One region of the Paenibacillus sp. FSL L8-0340 genome, then DNA from elsewhere that is predicted to be linked to it. Evidence: predicted binding sites of a transcription regulator. Region 1 holds the regulator's gene; each other region holds the start of a gene.
The links. Region 1 encodes Rex, which represses fermentation and respiration genes when NADH is low (regulators of the CRP and FNR family bind a similar motif). Its sites were predicted from a motif close to TTGTGAAATATTTCACAA; they were not measured.

Region 1 (4,291 bases):
TCTCAGTAAGTCCCGCCCGGGTCTTGGCAACTTCTTTGGCCGCGCTGCGTTCATTCCATTGGTCCTTCATGATATAGGCATAAAATTGGCTTAGACCGAACAAAATGAGCAGAAACAGAGCGATCCCCAGCAGAAGCCATTTTTTCCTTTTCCTCAAAATGCAGCTTCCTTTCCTTAATATATGAAACGTCATAATGTCAACTACGGCGGCAGTCGAATTAACGCTTCAGCAGCCCTTCAAAAGTTTCTTGCGCCTTCCGGCGGATTTCTTCCTCGTCCAGTGTTAGGCACTGACCATGCTTCACAATCTGCTTGCCGTTCACCCAGACATGCTCGACATCCTTGGCGCTGGCCGAATACACGGCGTGGGAGAGCAAGTCGCTATGCGGCAGTAAATGGGGCTGGTCGATATCAATCGCAATAAAATCAGCCTTCATCCCTGCTGCAAGGCGGCCCACCTGGTTCAGGAAGATTGATTCCGCCCCGTACTGCGTGGCCATCAGCAGCGCTTCCGGTGCGGGAACTGCGGTAGGATCCCCGCTGACGCCCTTATGGATCAGTGCTGCAAGCCGCATTTCCTCGAACATATCGAGATTATTGTTGCTTGCCGCCCCGTCCGTACCCAGCGAAACTTTGACTCCGGCTCTCAGCAGCTCAGGCACCCGCGCAACCCCGCTGGCCAGCTTCAGGTTGCTGCCCGGGTTATGGGACACCCCCACCTTGTGGCGGGCGAGGATTTCGATCTCCTCATCGTTCAGATGGACACCATGGGCGATTAAGGACGGGCGGGTGAACATTCCCAGCTTCTCCAGGTGCGCTACAGGACGCAGGCCGTAATCAGCGGCATTCTGCTCCACTTCACGCAGCGTTTCCGACATATGCGTATGCATCGGCAGGTCCAGATCATGTGCTGCCTGCACAAACCGCATGAAAAAGTCCGGAGGACAAGTATACGGGGCATGCGGTGAAATCATGGTTGTAATTTTGCCGTCAGCCTTGCCGTGCCAGTTGCGGGCGAACGCAACAGCTTCCGCAAGCTTCTGGTTCTGCACCTCTTCAGGACATAGACCAATAACACCGCGCATCAGCACCGCACGGATGCCGGAATGTTCGACCACCTCGGCCACCCGGTCCATATGATCATACATATCCAAAAAGGTGGTTGTGCCGCCTTTCAGCATCTCCAGAACGGATAAGGAAGTGCCCCAGTAGACATCATCTCCCGTAAACTTCTCCTCCATCGGCCACATTTTCTCCTGCAGCCAGGCTTGAAGGACCATATCATCCCCGTAGCCGCGCAGCAGCGACATCGCAGCATGGCCATGGGTATTGACCAGACCCGGCATGAACAGCAGGCGGCTGCCGTCGAGCGTCACTGTGCCTTGTTCAAAAACGGGTTTCTCTTCCCCTATGTATGTGATCAAATCATTTTCTATAGTCATATAACCGCTCAGGACCGGCTTCTCGCTTCCGGGAACCAGAAAACGTCCGTTTGCAATTATCATCTTATTGCTGCTCATCTGTAATTCCTTCCTTTCCATCATGTAAATAATACGCCAGACTTTGCAGATCAGTCGTAAAGTCGGCAGCATGAATCCGGATGGTTGCAGGTGTCTTCAGAATGACCGGTGCAAAATTCAGGATCGCCTCGATGCCCGATTCTACCAGAATATCAGCCACATTCTGTGCCTCGCTGTCCGGTACAGTGATGATCCCGATCCGGATTCCCTGATCACGGATGGTCTGACTCAGCTCCTCCATTGGCTGAACCGTAAGAGAGTTGATCTTTTGTCCAATCTTGGGAGCGTAAGAATCAAATACAGCGGTGATTTTCATAGTATCCTTCAGATAAGCATTGTAATTGGACAAGGCATGACCGAGGTTACCGGCACCTACCAGGGCCACATTGATTTGTTGATCCAGCTTCAGAATATGACGGATCTTTTCGATGAGATAAGACACGTCATATCCAATGCCTTTTCTGCCGAAATCACCAAAATAGGCCAGATCCTTACGAATCTGCGCCGGATTAAGGTCCAGCTTCTGCCCGAGTTCCTGAGAAGAAACGGTTGAGATTTCACGCTTTTGGAGATCGTTCAGGAAACGCAGGTACACTGGGAGTCTGCGAACGACGGCCTCCGATATTTTATCCGATTTCATGTTTTCTCCTCCTAATTTAGAATTGCACTGACGCGATATCGTATGATAACCACGTGCAGTGCCCGCTCCACGAACGGGACACAGCCTATGGCACAAAGAGATAAAAAAAATTTATATACAATGACAGATTAGGAAACGCCGCCCTCGTCAAGCCATTCCGCAATCCGCGGAACCATCTGATCGGTAAGCATGTGCTCCATCTTCGGACCAGGGAGTGAATACAGGAAGTACTTCCCGTAATAAGCTTCGATGACCCTGGTATCATATACAATAACAATTCCCCGGTCTTGCGCTGTACGAACCAATCGTCCAAAACCCTGCTTGAACCGGATAACTGCTTGTGGAACAGACATTTTCATAAAAGGATTCTTCTTCTGGGCCTGCAGAAGCTCTGCCTTTGCCTCAGCAAGCGGATGATTCGGCGGCTGAAACGGCAGCCTTACAATCGCAAGACAGGTCAGCGCCTCGCCAGGGATGTCGACTCCTTCCCAGAAACTGCTTGTTCCAAGCAATACCGATGCAGAGCTGTCCTGAAAACGCCGGATCAGCTTGCTGCGGCTGCCTCCCTCCACACCCTGGCCCAAAACCGTAATGTCCTGGGAAGCCAAGGCCTCTTTCAGCGGATCATAAACCTGGCGCAGCATTTTGTAGGAGGTGAACAGCACCAGCATCCGCCCCTTGGTCGCCGCCGCCGCTTCAGCCAGCGAATGCACCAGCTTGTCTACAAAACGCGCATCGCCTACGCTGCCCTTAACACTGGGGAAATCGCGCGGGATGACAAGCAGCGCCTGTTCACGGTACTTGAACGGTGAAGGCAGCAGCGCTGTCATGAGACGCCCTTGCTCTGAGGCTTCAGAAAGACCAAGGTTGTCAATCATGAACTGAAAGGACTTGTCGACCGATAACGTGGCCGAGGTCAGCACTATGCTCTTCTTCTTGTCGAAGAACAGATCCTTGAGCTGGCTGCTTACATCGACAGGCACGGCGTAGAGCTGAAGCGACTTGCCCCGGTAGTTGCCGCTCCCTTCCATCCAGTACACGATATTATCGTCACTGAGACCCATAAAGAAGCGGATTTGTTCCCGGATGGATGCCAAATCCTTGAATAAGCCTCCGATATCAGTCACCAGGCTGTCCGAAGACGATTGACTCTCCGTATCGCGCATCTCGCTGAGCATTTTGTCACCCCTGCGGATGATGTCGCTCAGGGCTAAGTGCAGCGTATTCTCCAGCGCCGCCAGCTCTTCCCAATCTTTGGGCTTGCTGCCGGGAAGCAGGCGTGTGACCAGCTGGCCGGCTTCACCTGCCGCTGCATCGCTGCGTTCGGGCAATAGGCCGAACAGCTTGTCGCTCAGTGTATCCCAAGTTTCCTTCACGGTAAGCAGGTCGGGATAGATTTTATCAATTACGCCGCTCCACTCCGAAGCCTGCTCACTGCCCGAGGACTGCAGAGTCTGACGCAGTGCCGGCAGCTGGCCGCTGCGGCTGTCTTTATACAGCCTTGTAAGCGTGTGAGCTACCGTGAAATACTTCATTTGCATGCCCAGATGCTTGCCCGCCACATCCTCCAAATGATGGGCCTCGTCAATGACAAGATGCTCATAAGCCGGAAGCAGCTGGTGCCCGGCTTTGACGTCTGCGAACAGCTTGGAGTGATTGGTAATGACCACATCGGCAATCCCTGCTTCATGTTTGGCCCGGTGGTAGTAGCATTTGCGGAACCACGGACAGGAACGGCCCAGACAGGAATCGGTATCACTGGCTACCGTCTCCCAGAAATCCCCGCCGCGACCGCTCAAATTCAGCTCCTCATCGTCACCCGATTCCGTCTGGGTCAGCCATACGATCATTTGCGCTGCCGTAAGCGCTTCTTCCCGGGGACTTACGAAGTCTTTTTTATTTATTTTATGTTCAAACTTGCGCAGACACAAATAGTGCCCTCTCCCCTTGAATATCGCAGCCTTAAACGGGAAAGGCACAACACTGGTCAGAAGCGGGATATCGCGTTCGCGCAGCTGATCCTGAAGGTTAATGGTATGGGTGCTGACCATAACCTTCTGCCCGGTACGTACGCTCTGATAAATGGCCGGCAGCAGATAACCGAGCGATTTGCCGGTTCCGGTGCCTGCCT
Region 2 (4,291 bases), 1.9 Mb from region 1:
AGCGCTGCTGCAAATCTGTAATGCGGTTACCGCTGACTCCCCGGTTAATGAACGTCAGATTCTTCTCCGGATAATGCAGCCCAAGACGTGCGGCAGCCATCATTGCATAACCTACGCCCAATGAGGAAGCGTCTTCATAATTGCGCCCGCAATCAGTGATACTGTCACCCTGGAACAAAATGATATCGTTTTCTTTAAATCCCATGTTTAAATCCTCCTATAAAACCACTGAATGGTATAAACATATTCCATTATATCAAATAGAATTTCTCCGGGCACCCTCAATTATGGCAGGATTTCAAAGCGCACTTCGCATCGTGAACTAATTCAGCACAGAAAAAAACCCTTCCAGCACCCGCACCTCAAAAAAAACCAGGTGTTTTCGGGTAACTAAAAGGGGATCCTATAAGCAGAAAAGCCGGCTAATGAATATTAATACGCCAGACTGAACAACCCTTTGATATGTGTCAGATAACGGATGTTGCTTGCTTCTTTCATCATCGTTGCAGGCAAGCCTTTCAATGGCGTTGAGTTGCCGCCGATAATAGCAACCCCGTCTTTACGGCCCAGGCTGGCCAGTGTGCCCGAATTGACCGGACTGAAGGTATCCAGCGATTTATTGTTAAGGTAAGCATACAGATTATAGCCGATCAGCTCACCCATCTGCCAGGCGATTTGTGCAGTCGGCGGATAAGGACGGCCGTCCGGAGCAAATACAACGGCACTGTCACCGGCAACAAATACATCGGCATGCGATGTGGATTGCAGGAATTCATTTACCGTTGCACGTCCACGGTTAACTTCAAGACCGGATTCACCGATCAGCGGATTTCCTTGTACACCGCCGGTCCATACGAACGTGTTGGCCACAATTTTTTGGCCATCCTTCAGATCAATGGTGTTGCCCTCCACATTGGTAACGGCTAGACCGGTCAGGAATTGTACGCCGCGTGCAGCAAGACTTGATGTAGCGCGTTCGATCAGGTGATCGGGCAGTACCGGGAGAATCTTCGGACCTGCTTCCACGAGCAGCAGCTTGATCTCTTTTTGATCCACCCCATAACGTTTGGTGAGCTTGGGCAGCACGTCCGCAATTTCACCTACAAGCTCAACACCCGTCAATCCGCCACCGCCGATTAGAATCGTCGCGTCAGCTTCATTGCCGGTTTTTGCGTACTCACGGATCCGGTCTTCGATATGACCGTGAATTTTATTGGCGTCAGCAGCCGATTTCAATACCATGCTGTATTGTTCAAGTCCCGGAATTCCAAAATAAGCCGTCGTGCTGCCAAGGCCCGCAACAAGGGCGTCGTAAGTTAGATTCGTGCCATCCGAGAGCGCAATTTGTTTGCTTTCAACGGAGAAGGATTTTACTTTGGCAATTTTAAGATCAATGTCTTTACCGGCAAAAAGCTTCGCCAGCGGCATAGCAACAGCTTTCTCTTCCGCGCTGCCTGCGGCAAGACGATGCAATTCGGTAATAATCTGGTGGGTTGGATACTGGTTGACAACTGTGATCTTTGCCTCAGCCTTGCTCATATATTTGCGCACTGTCAAGGCACTCAGCAATCCGCCGTAACCTGCTCCTAGAATAACAATATGTTTTGACATATGATGTTTCCTCCGTCCTTACGTATGAGATTAGAATTAATTATTTCTGCTGGCTGCGTTCGCCGCTGACTTGCAGGTAAGCATTCAAAAAACGGAGAAGCTTCTGAACCTGCGGATCCTTAATCATCTTCATCATTCCGAACACGCTGATCGTCTCGCTGCTTTCATTTGCCCGGTCTTTCGCCTCGATCACAGTAGCCGCCATATTCTTGACGGAACCTACTACCGGCTCGGCAATTTCTTTAATAGCGCCCACCGTATCATTCTTGAGTACTTCATCGGATGCAACCGACTGTACAAAGTCCATAGACTTCGTTAATACACCTACAAGCTGTGTAAGCTGCGGCAGCTGTTCTATCAAGGTTGTTAATGATTCCTGAACTTCCGGCTTCAAAAGCTGATCCAGAACATCCTCTTTGGTTAAAGAGGTTTGCGGTGCTTCCTGTTCAGGAGTGGTTTGCGTAATTGTTTCTGACATTGTTGGACTCTCCTCTGCATTAGCTTGTAACGCTTGATAATAGTCAATTCAATAACCCATGCGTCTATTATAACACCCATTATGTAATAAACGTCACAATCTTTTTGCCTCTATAACCTTATTTTGTGATTAAAATCACTTCTTTTCTGTCGTTTTTATTAATTTTCTTCTATTCGAACTTAATTTCACGATTTAGTGTAATTCATCATTGACGATTCCCAATTGCCGTGCTATCTTAAGTAAGTAACCATTTGTAAGTAAGTTTATTTACATAAGTTATTGATATTTATTAACTATCAATTTATAACCATTTGGAGGTATTTATCATGAGTACTTTTACAGATTTGGTGCAATCCCGCAGATCAGCTATGAATTTCGTGGAAGGGATCAAGATCCCGCAAAACGAGCTGGAGGACATGTTCTCTCTCACCCGGCTCGCCCCTTCAAGCTCCAATTTGCAGCATACACATTATAAGGTGATCAGCGATCCGGCACTGAAGGAGGAAATCCGCAGAGGTGCTTATGACCAATATAAAATCCACACAGCTTCCGCCGTTATTATTGTGCTCGGAGATAAGCATGCCTATCAGCAGGCACCGGAAATTTACAGCGGACTGAAATTGCTTGGCGCTATGAGCCAGGAGGAATATGACAACACCATCCAATCCATCAACGATGCCTATGAAGGAAATGATGCTTTCCAGCGTGATGAAGCCATTCGCAACGCCTCCCTGTCCGCCATGCAGTTCATGCTGATTGCCAAGGATAAAGGCTGGGATACCTGCCCGATGATCGGCTTTGATCCCGAAGCCATCAAGGCCACCCTCAATATCCCGGACCATCTTGTGCCGGCTCTGATGATTACCATCGGCAAGGACTACAAACGCAAGATCAGACCGCGCGGCTACCGCAAGCCGGTAAATGAGTTTGTTGAATTCTTCTGAGATGGACCCGTCTGGCATGCAAAAAGGCCTTGCCGCAGTATCGCGGCAAGGCCTTTTGTGAAAATATAAACGGCTAAATCCTAGACTCTGCGGAAACGCCAGAGCACGCTCTGGAAATCACCGTGCAGATTCGGCAATGGCAGCCCCGCATACATAAGATGATCTCCTCCGTACACGCCTCCGCCTTCCAGCCACTCATAATCCGCTTCAGGATCCAGTCCATTCAGGCGCAGATAATACAGTGAATCATTGGGCTCGGCCAGTGTCCGGGCATACACGACAACAGCCTCAGATTTATCTTCAGCCACAATCAGCCATGCGGTCTCGTTGCCTTCAAACGGGCTGAGCAGTCTGTACTGCTCCCCGAACTGCACCAGCGGCCGCAGCTCCTTGTAGAGCGCTACCTGTGCTTTTACTGTTTCGTTCTCTTCTACTGTAAACTTTGTCAGATCCAGCTCATAGCCGAAATTGCCTGACATTGCGACATGTCCGCGCAGTTCAAGAGAAGTATTACGGTGTACCTGATGGTTCGGCACGGCCGAGACATGGCTGCCCATGGAGCTGAGCGGATAGACGATGCTGGTTCCGTACTGGATTTTGAGCCTGCTGATCGCATCAGTATTATCGCTTGTCCAGGTCTGCGGCATATAATAGAGCATTCCCGGATCGAAGCGCCCTCCCCCGCCGGAGCAGCTCTCAAACAGGACATCCGGAAACTCCGAGGTAATCCGTTCAAGCACTCCATAAAGACCGAGCATATAACGGTGCGCCGTTTCCCGCTGTCTTTCCGGCGGCAGCAGCGCGGAGCCAATTTCGGTCATATTGCGGTTCATATCCCATTTCACATAGGAGATTGGCGCGCTGCTCAGCACATCGGCTATCCTGTCGCCGATCGCCTGGCAGACATCCTCACGGGAGAAATCGAGCACAAGCTGCATCCGTCCTTCTGTTCTGCGGCGGTCCGGCACATGCAGGCACCAATCGGGATGCCGGGTGTACAGTTCGCTGTCCGGAGAAATCATCTCCGGTTCGAACCAGAGGCCAAATTGCAGGCCCAGCCCGTTTACACGCTTGGCCAGATCATCCAATCCCTTGGGCAGCTTATTCGCGTCCACGAACCAGTCCCCCAGTGAGCTGCGGTCATCATTGCGGTGACCGAACCAGCCGTCATCCAGCACAAACAGCTCCAGACCAAGCTCGCTGCCGGCGCGGGCGATGTCTTCAATCTTGTCGGCGGTGAAATTGAAATAAGTCGCTT
Region 3 (4,291 bases), 290 kb from region 1:
TTTTTTGTTCATGTCGCGGATTGCATTGATCAGGCTGGTTACGCCTTCTTCGGTAGTGCGTGCAGGCAATCCCAGAATACGGGCGATTTCTGCATAACGTTCGTCAGCTACAAAGTGCGAGTATTTAGGGAACGCAGCAAACTTCGTTGGTTTCTTGGCATTGTAACGGATAACGTGTGGCATCAGGATGGCATTGGTACGTCCATGAGCCGTGTGGTATTGACCGCCCCATTTGTGCGCCAAGCTGTGGTTGATGCCCAGGAATGCATTAGCAAATGCCATACCAGCCAGCGTCGATGCGTTGTGCATTTTTTCGCGGGCAAGTTTGTCGCCTTCAAGTGCGGATTTCTCCAGGTATTGGAATACCAGCTGGATGGCTTTGATAGCCAGACCATCGGTGTAGTCACTTGCCATAACGGAAACATAAGCTTCAATCGCATGTGTCAATACGTCCATACCTGTATCAGCAACAGCAGTCTTAGGCAAGCTATATACAAACTCAGGGTCAATGATCGCTACGTCCGGAGTCAGCTCATAGTCTGCAAGCGGATATTTAGTATTATTTGCAGTAGTTTTGTCAGTAATAACCGCGAAAGAGGTTACTTCCGAACCTGTACCCGATGTTGTTGGAATAGCTACAAATTTCGCTTTGTTGCCGAGCTTAGGGAATTTGTATACCCGTTTGCGGATATCCATGAACTTTTGTTTCAGACCGTTAAAGTCAGCATCCGGGTGTTCATAGAACAGCCACATTCCTTTTGCAGCATCCATTGGGGAACCGCCGCCGAGTGCGATGATGCAGTCCGGTTGGAATCTGTTCATCATAGCTGTACCTTTTTCCACGGTAGTTGTCGATGGATCCGGTTCAACTTCCGAGAACACTTCGATCGCTACAGGGGTCTGGCGTTGACGCAGGTAGTGCTCTACTCTTTCTACATAACCCAGTTTAACCATCATAGGGTCAGTGATAATTGCTACGCGGGTAATATCAGGCATTTTGGCCAGGTATTGAGTGGCTCCCTTTTCGAAATAAATCTTATCAGGCACCTTAAACCATTGCATATTCACGGTACGACGGTTCACCCTTTTCACATTGATCAGATTGATGGCAGTTACGTTTTGCGATACCGAGTTGCGTCCATAAGATCCGCAGCCCAGAGTCAACGAAGCGATATTGGTATTGTAAATGTCGCCGATGGCGCCATGTGTTGAAGGCGAGTTAACAAGAATACGTCCAGTTTGCAGACGGTTCGAGAACTTCATGATAACTTCTTCATTGTTGGAATGGATAGCCGAGCTGTGTCCCATGCCGCCGAATTCAACGACTTGAGCTGCGCGTTCAATCCCTTGGTCAGCGTTCTTAACCTTGTAGCAAGCCAGAACCGGGCTAAGTTTCTCAGCGGACAGCGGGTACTTGGTGCCTACGCCTTCGAGTTCAGCTACCAGAATCTTCGTTCCGGCAGGAACCTGGATACCGCACATTTCAGCGATCTTCACAGCGGATTGACCTACGATTGCCGGGTTAACCGCACATTTTTCTACATTCATTGCGCCGTTAGTCAGCTTAGCAGCTTCTTCTTTATTTACAAAGTAGCAGCCATTTGCGATCATTTTCTTTTTCACTTGGTCAAAAATCGCTTCTTCAATAATAACAGCCTGCTCGGAAGCACAAATCATACCATTGTCGAAAGTCTTAGAAAGAATAAGGTCGGTAACCGCTTGGTCGATATCAGCACTTTTCTCAATGAAGGCAGGTACGTTACCAGGGCCTACGCCGAGAGCCGGTTTACCGCAGCTGTATGCCGCTTTAACCATTGCAGATCCGCCTGTTGCCAGGATAAGAGCGACGTCCGGATTGTTCATCAATGCGTTTGTTTTGTCCATTGTCGGAAGCTCAATCCATTGGATACAGTTCTCAGGAGCGCCTGCTTTCACAGCTGCATCATGAAGAATTTTTGCTGCTGCGGCACTACATTCTTGCGCTGATGGATGGAAACCGAATATAATAGGGTTACGTGTCTTAGCGGCAATCAGTGCTTTAAACATCGTTGTGGATGTTGGGTTGGTTACCGGTGTGATACCCATTACGATTCCGACCGGCTCGGCAATTTTTTGGAAGCTGTCATATTTATTATCTTCAACGACGCCTACTGTTTTGTCGTATTTAATTCCGTGCCAGATATATTCAGTTGAGAAGATGTTCTTCGTAATTTTGTCTTCGTATACACCGCGTCCTGTTTCTTCTACAGCCAATTTTGCCAGGTACATATGCTTGTCGAGCCCAGCCAATGCCATTGCATGAACGATTGTGTTAACTTGCTCTTGATCCAGGGCCATGTATGCTTCTTGAGCTTTCTTTGCTTTATCCACCAAAATCTGAATATACTCTTCAGCGGTGGTTTGTTTCACTTGGGCGGCGACTTCGTTTTTAACTGCCATCTCCCTCGTCCTCCTGTCAATTTTTAGTTGTTTTTCTCTACACGTTTATCTTATCACATCCTCTCCAACATTTAAAGTGAAATCTTTCACAAAGTATAAAGTTTTTTTTGATTTGTTTTCAAAGCGCTTTCATTTAATCATATTCAGGTATTATTTCCATTTTATATGGTAAAATTCGTTTATATTTGTCCAATCTGCGAACAGCAAAATAAGGACTCTAACCGTATGAACCCGTTATAGGGCTTCATAAAACATTTTTTTGCTATTTATTGCTAATTACATCTATATTTCTTTATCTCATTCCTCCCGCCTTATCCTTGATTTCCTCCTCCCTCACCTAACCTTTGGAGAACTATTTACAGCAAAAAGACAGGGGAACAACGTCCCCTGCCTCTTCCGCTTTTTACATTTCATTTATAAAAATTCCCATTTTATAAACTTCCTACTCTACTTTAATAGTATCAAAGAATTTCTCCTGCACAGTTTTAGCAGCAGTATCTAGCTGTGCTTTGGAGTCGGTTCCTTTTTTGGAGAACAGCTCCTGAATCACATTGGACAGGGTTGCATAATAATCTTGAGTATTGTACTGTGCTTCCGGTTTGCCGTCCAAGAGGGCCATAATATCCGGGTTATATTGGTACACGATATCGGAATACTTGTCATATACCGCCTTTGTCTTCTTGCCGAACTCGGAATCTGCAGCATAGTAGTCCAGAAGCGGCGGGATGAAGTATTTGCCGTCCGCTTTACGCTGCTGCAGAATAGCGTCGAGCGCATCAAGTCCTTTATCTGAGAAATAATCAAAGGTAATGTAACGGAACGCCATCTCCTGCTCGTCTTTTGTAGCGTTAGGATTGATGACCAGATAGTCTCCGCCAAGTACTCCGGTATGCTTGCCGCCTTTTTCAAAAGCAGGCATCGGATAGGTCAGCACATCTGCAGGCTTCAATCCCCCTTGGTTCAGCGCTTGCTCAATAACTCCGTCGGAACCCGCCATTACCATGGCCGTACGTCCTTGTTGGAATGCACCTACAGCATCACCCCAGCCAAGTGCCCAATCCTGAGGAATGGCTTCTGCTTCCCATCTCAGCTTCTTGTAGAAGTCCAGCGCTTTCACACCTGCATCGGAGTTGAAGGTTGCAACAACCTTGCCGCCTTCAACTTTTTGAATTTCTCCGCCCGCTTCGAACAGGAAGTTGGTCCAGTTCCAGCCTGCTTCATTGCCTTTGCCCATAGGGGCAATACCGGAAATTCCTTTTTTGGCATCTGCTGCACCTTTGGCTGTATTTAGCATATCATCCCAGGTCCAATCCATTGCAGGCACCGCTACACCTTTGTCATCTAGCATTTTTTTATTGATCATTGTCGTGGTAACATAACCCTTCTGTGTTACCCCATAGACTTTACCGTCAATAATGAACTGGTTTTGCAGCACCGGATTGATCTGATCCTTGTATTCATATTTGTTCCAAAGATCGGTAATATCGGCAACCCAGCCTTTTTCAATCAGGAATTTGGCTTCTGTAGCATAAGTGTTGAAGAAGGTCGGCGCTTCATTCGCAGCCATCTTCACACCGATTTCACTTACGTTGTACTGCCAGTCGTCTTTAACGATCTCGACGTTCGGATACTCTGCCTGGAAGCGTTTGATCCGGTCATCTTCCTGTGCCCTCATTTCTGTCAAGTCCGGCGTAGGATAGTGAATTTTGATCGTTACTTTTCTCTGAGTGATATCATCCACGGGCGCATCCGTTGGAGCAGCAGTTTTATCCGCTGTATCAGTAGTAGCTGCCGGTGAAGCTTCCCCTCCCTTATTCCCCTGTGCATTTCCGTTGTTGTTATTGTTGCCGCC

Region 2: a site for Rex is predicted at 2,171-2,188, ahead of NST07_RS13285 (DUF1641 domain-containing protein). Genes of this name have one in related genera too.
Region 3: a site for Rex is predicted at 2,514-2,531, ahead of adhE (bifunctional acetaldehyde-CoA/alcohol dehydrogenase). Genes of this name have one in related genera too.

What each region holds. Positions count from the first base shown of each region.
Region 1 covers NZ_CP151967.1:4,908,346-4,912,636, forward strand. Annotated here, with positions in the region: gene NST07_RS22360 (DUF5590 domain-containing protein) at 1-157, opposite strand, end outside; gene NST07_RS22365 (amidohydrolase) at 219-1,520, opposite strand; gene NST07_RS22370 (redox-sensing transcriptional repressor Rex) at 1,507-2,199, opposite strand; gene dinG (ATP-dependent DNA helicase DinG) at 2,289-4,291, opposite strand, start outside.
Region 2 covers NZ_CP151967.1:2,988,907-2,993,197, reverse strand. Annotated here, with positions in the region: gene NST07_RS13295 (SGNH/GDSL hydrolase family protein) at 1-205, opposite strand, end outside; gene NST07_RS13290 (NAD(P)/FAD-dependent oxidoreductase) at 433-1,611, opposite strand; gene NST07_RS13285 (DUF1641 domain-containing protein) at 1,652-2,089, opposite strand; gene NST07_RS13280 (nitroreductase family protein) at 2,416-3,033, shown strand; gene NST07_RS13275 (alpha-galactosidase) at 3,114-4,291, opposite strand, start outside.
Region 3 covers NZ_CP151967.1:5,198,449-5,202,739, forward strand. Annotated here, with positions in the region: gene adhE (bifunctional acetaldehyde-CoA/alcohol dehydrogenase) at 1-2,439, opposite strand, end outside; gene NST07_RS23810 (extracellular solute-binding protein) at 2,882-4,291, opposite strand, start outside.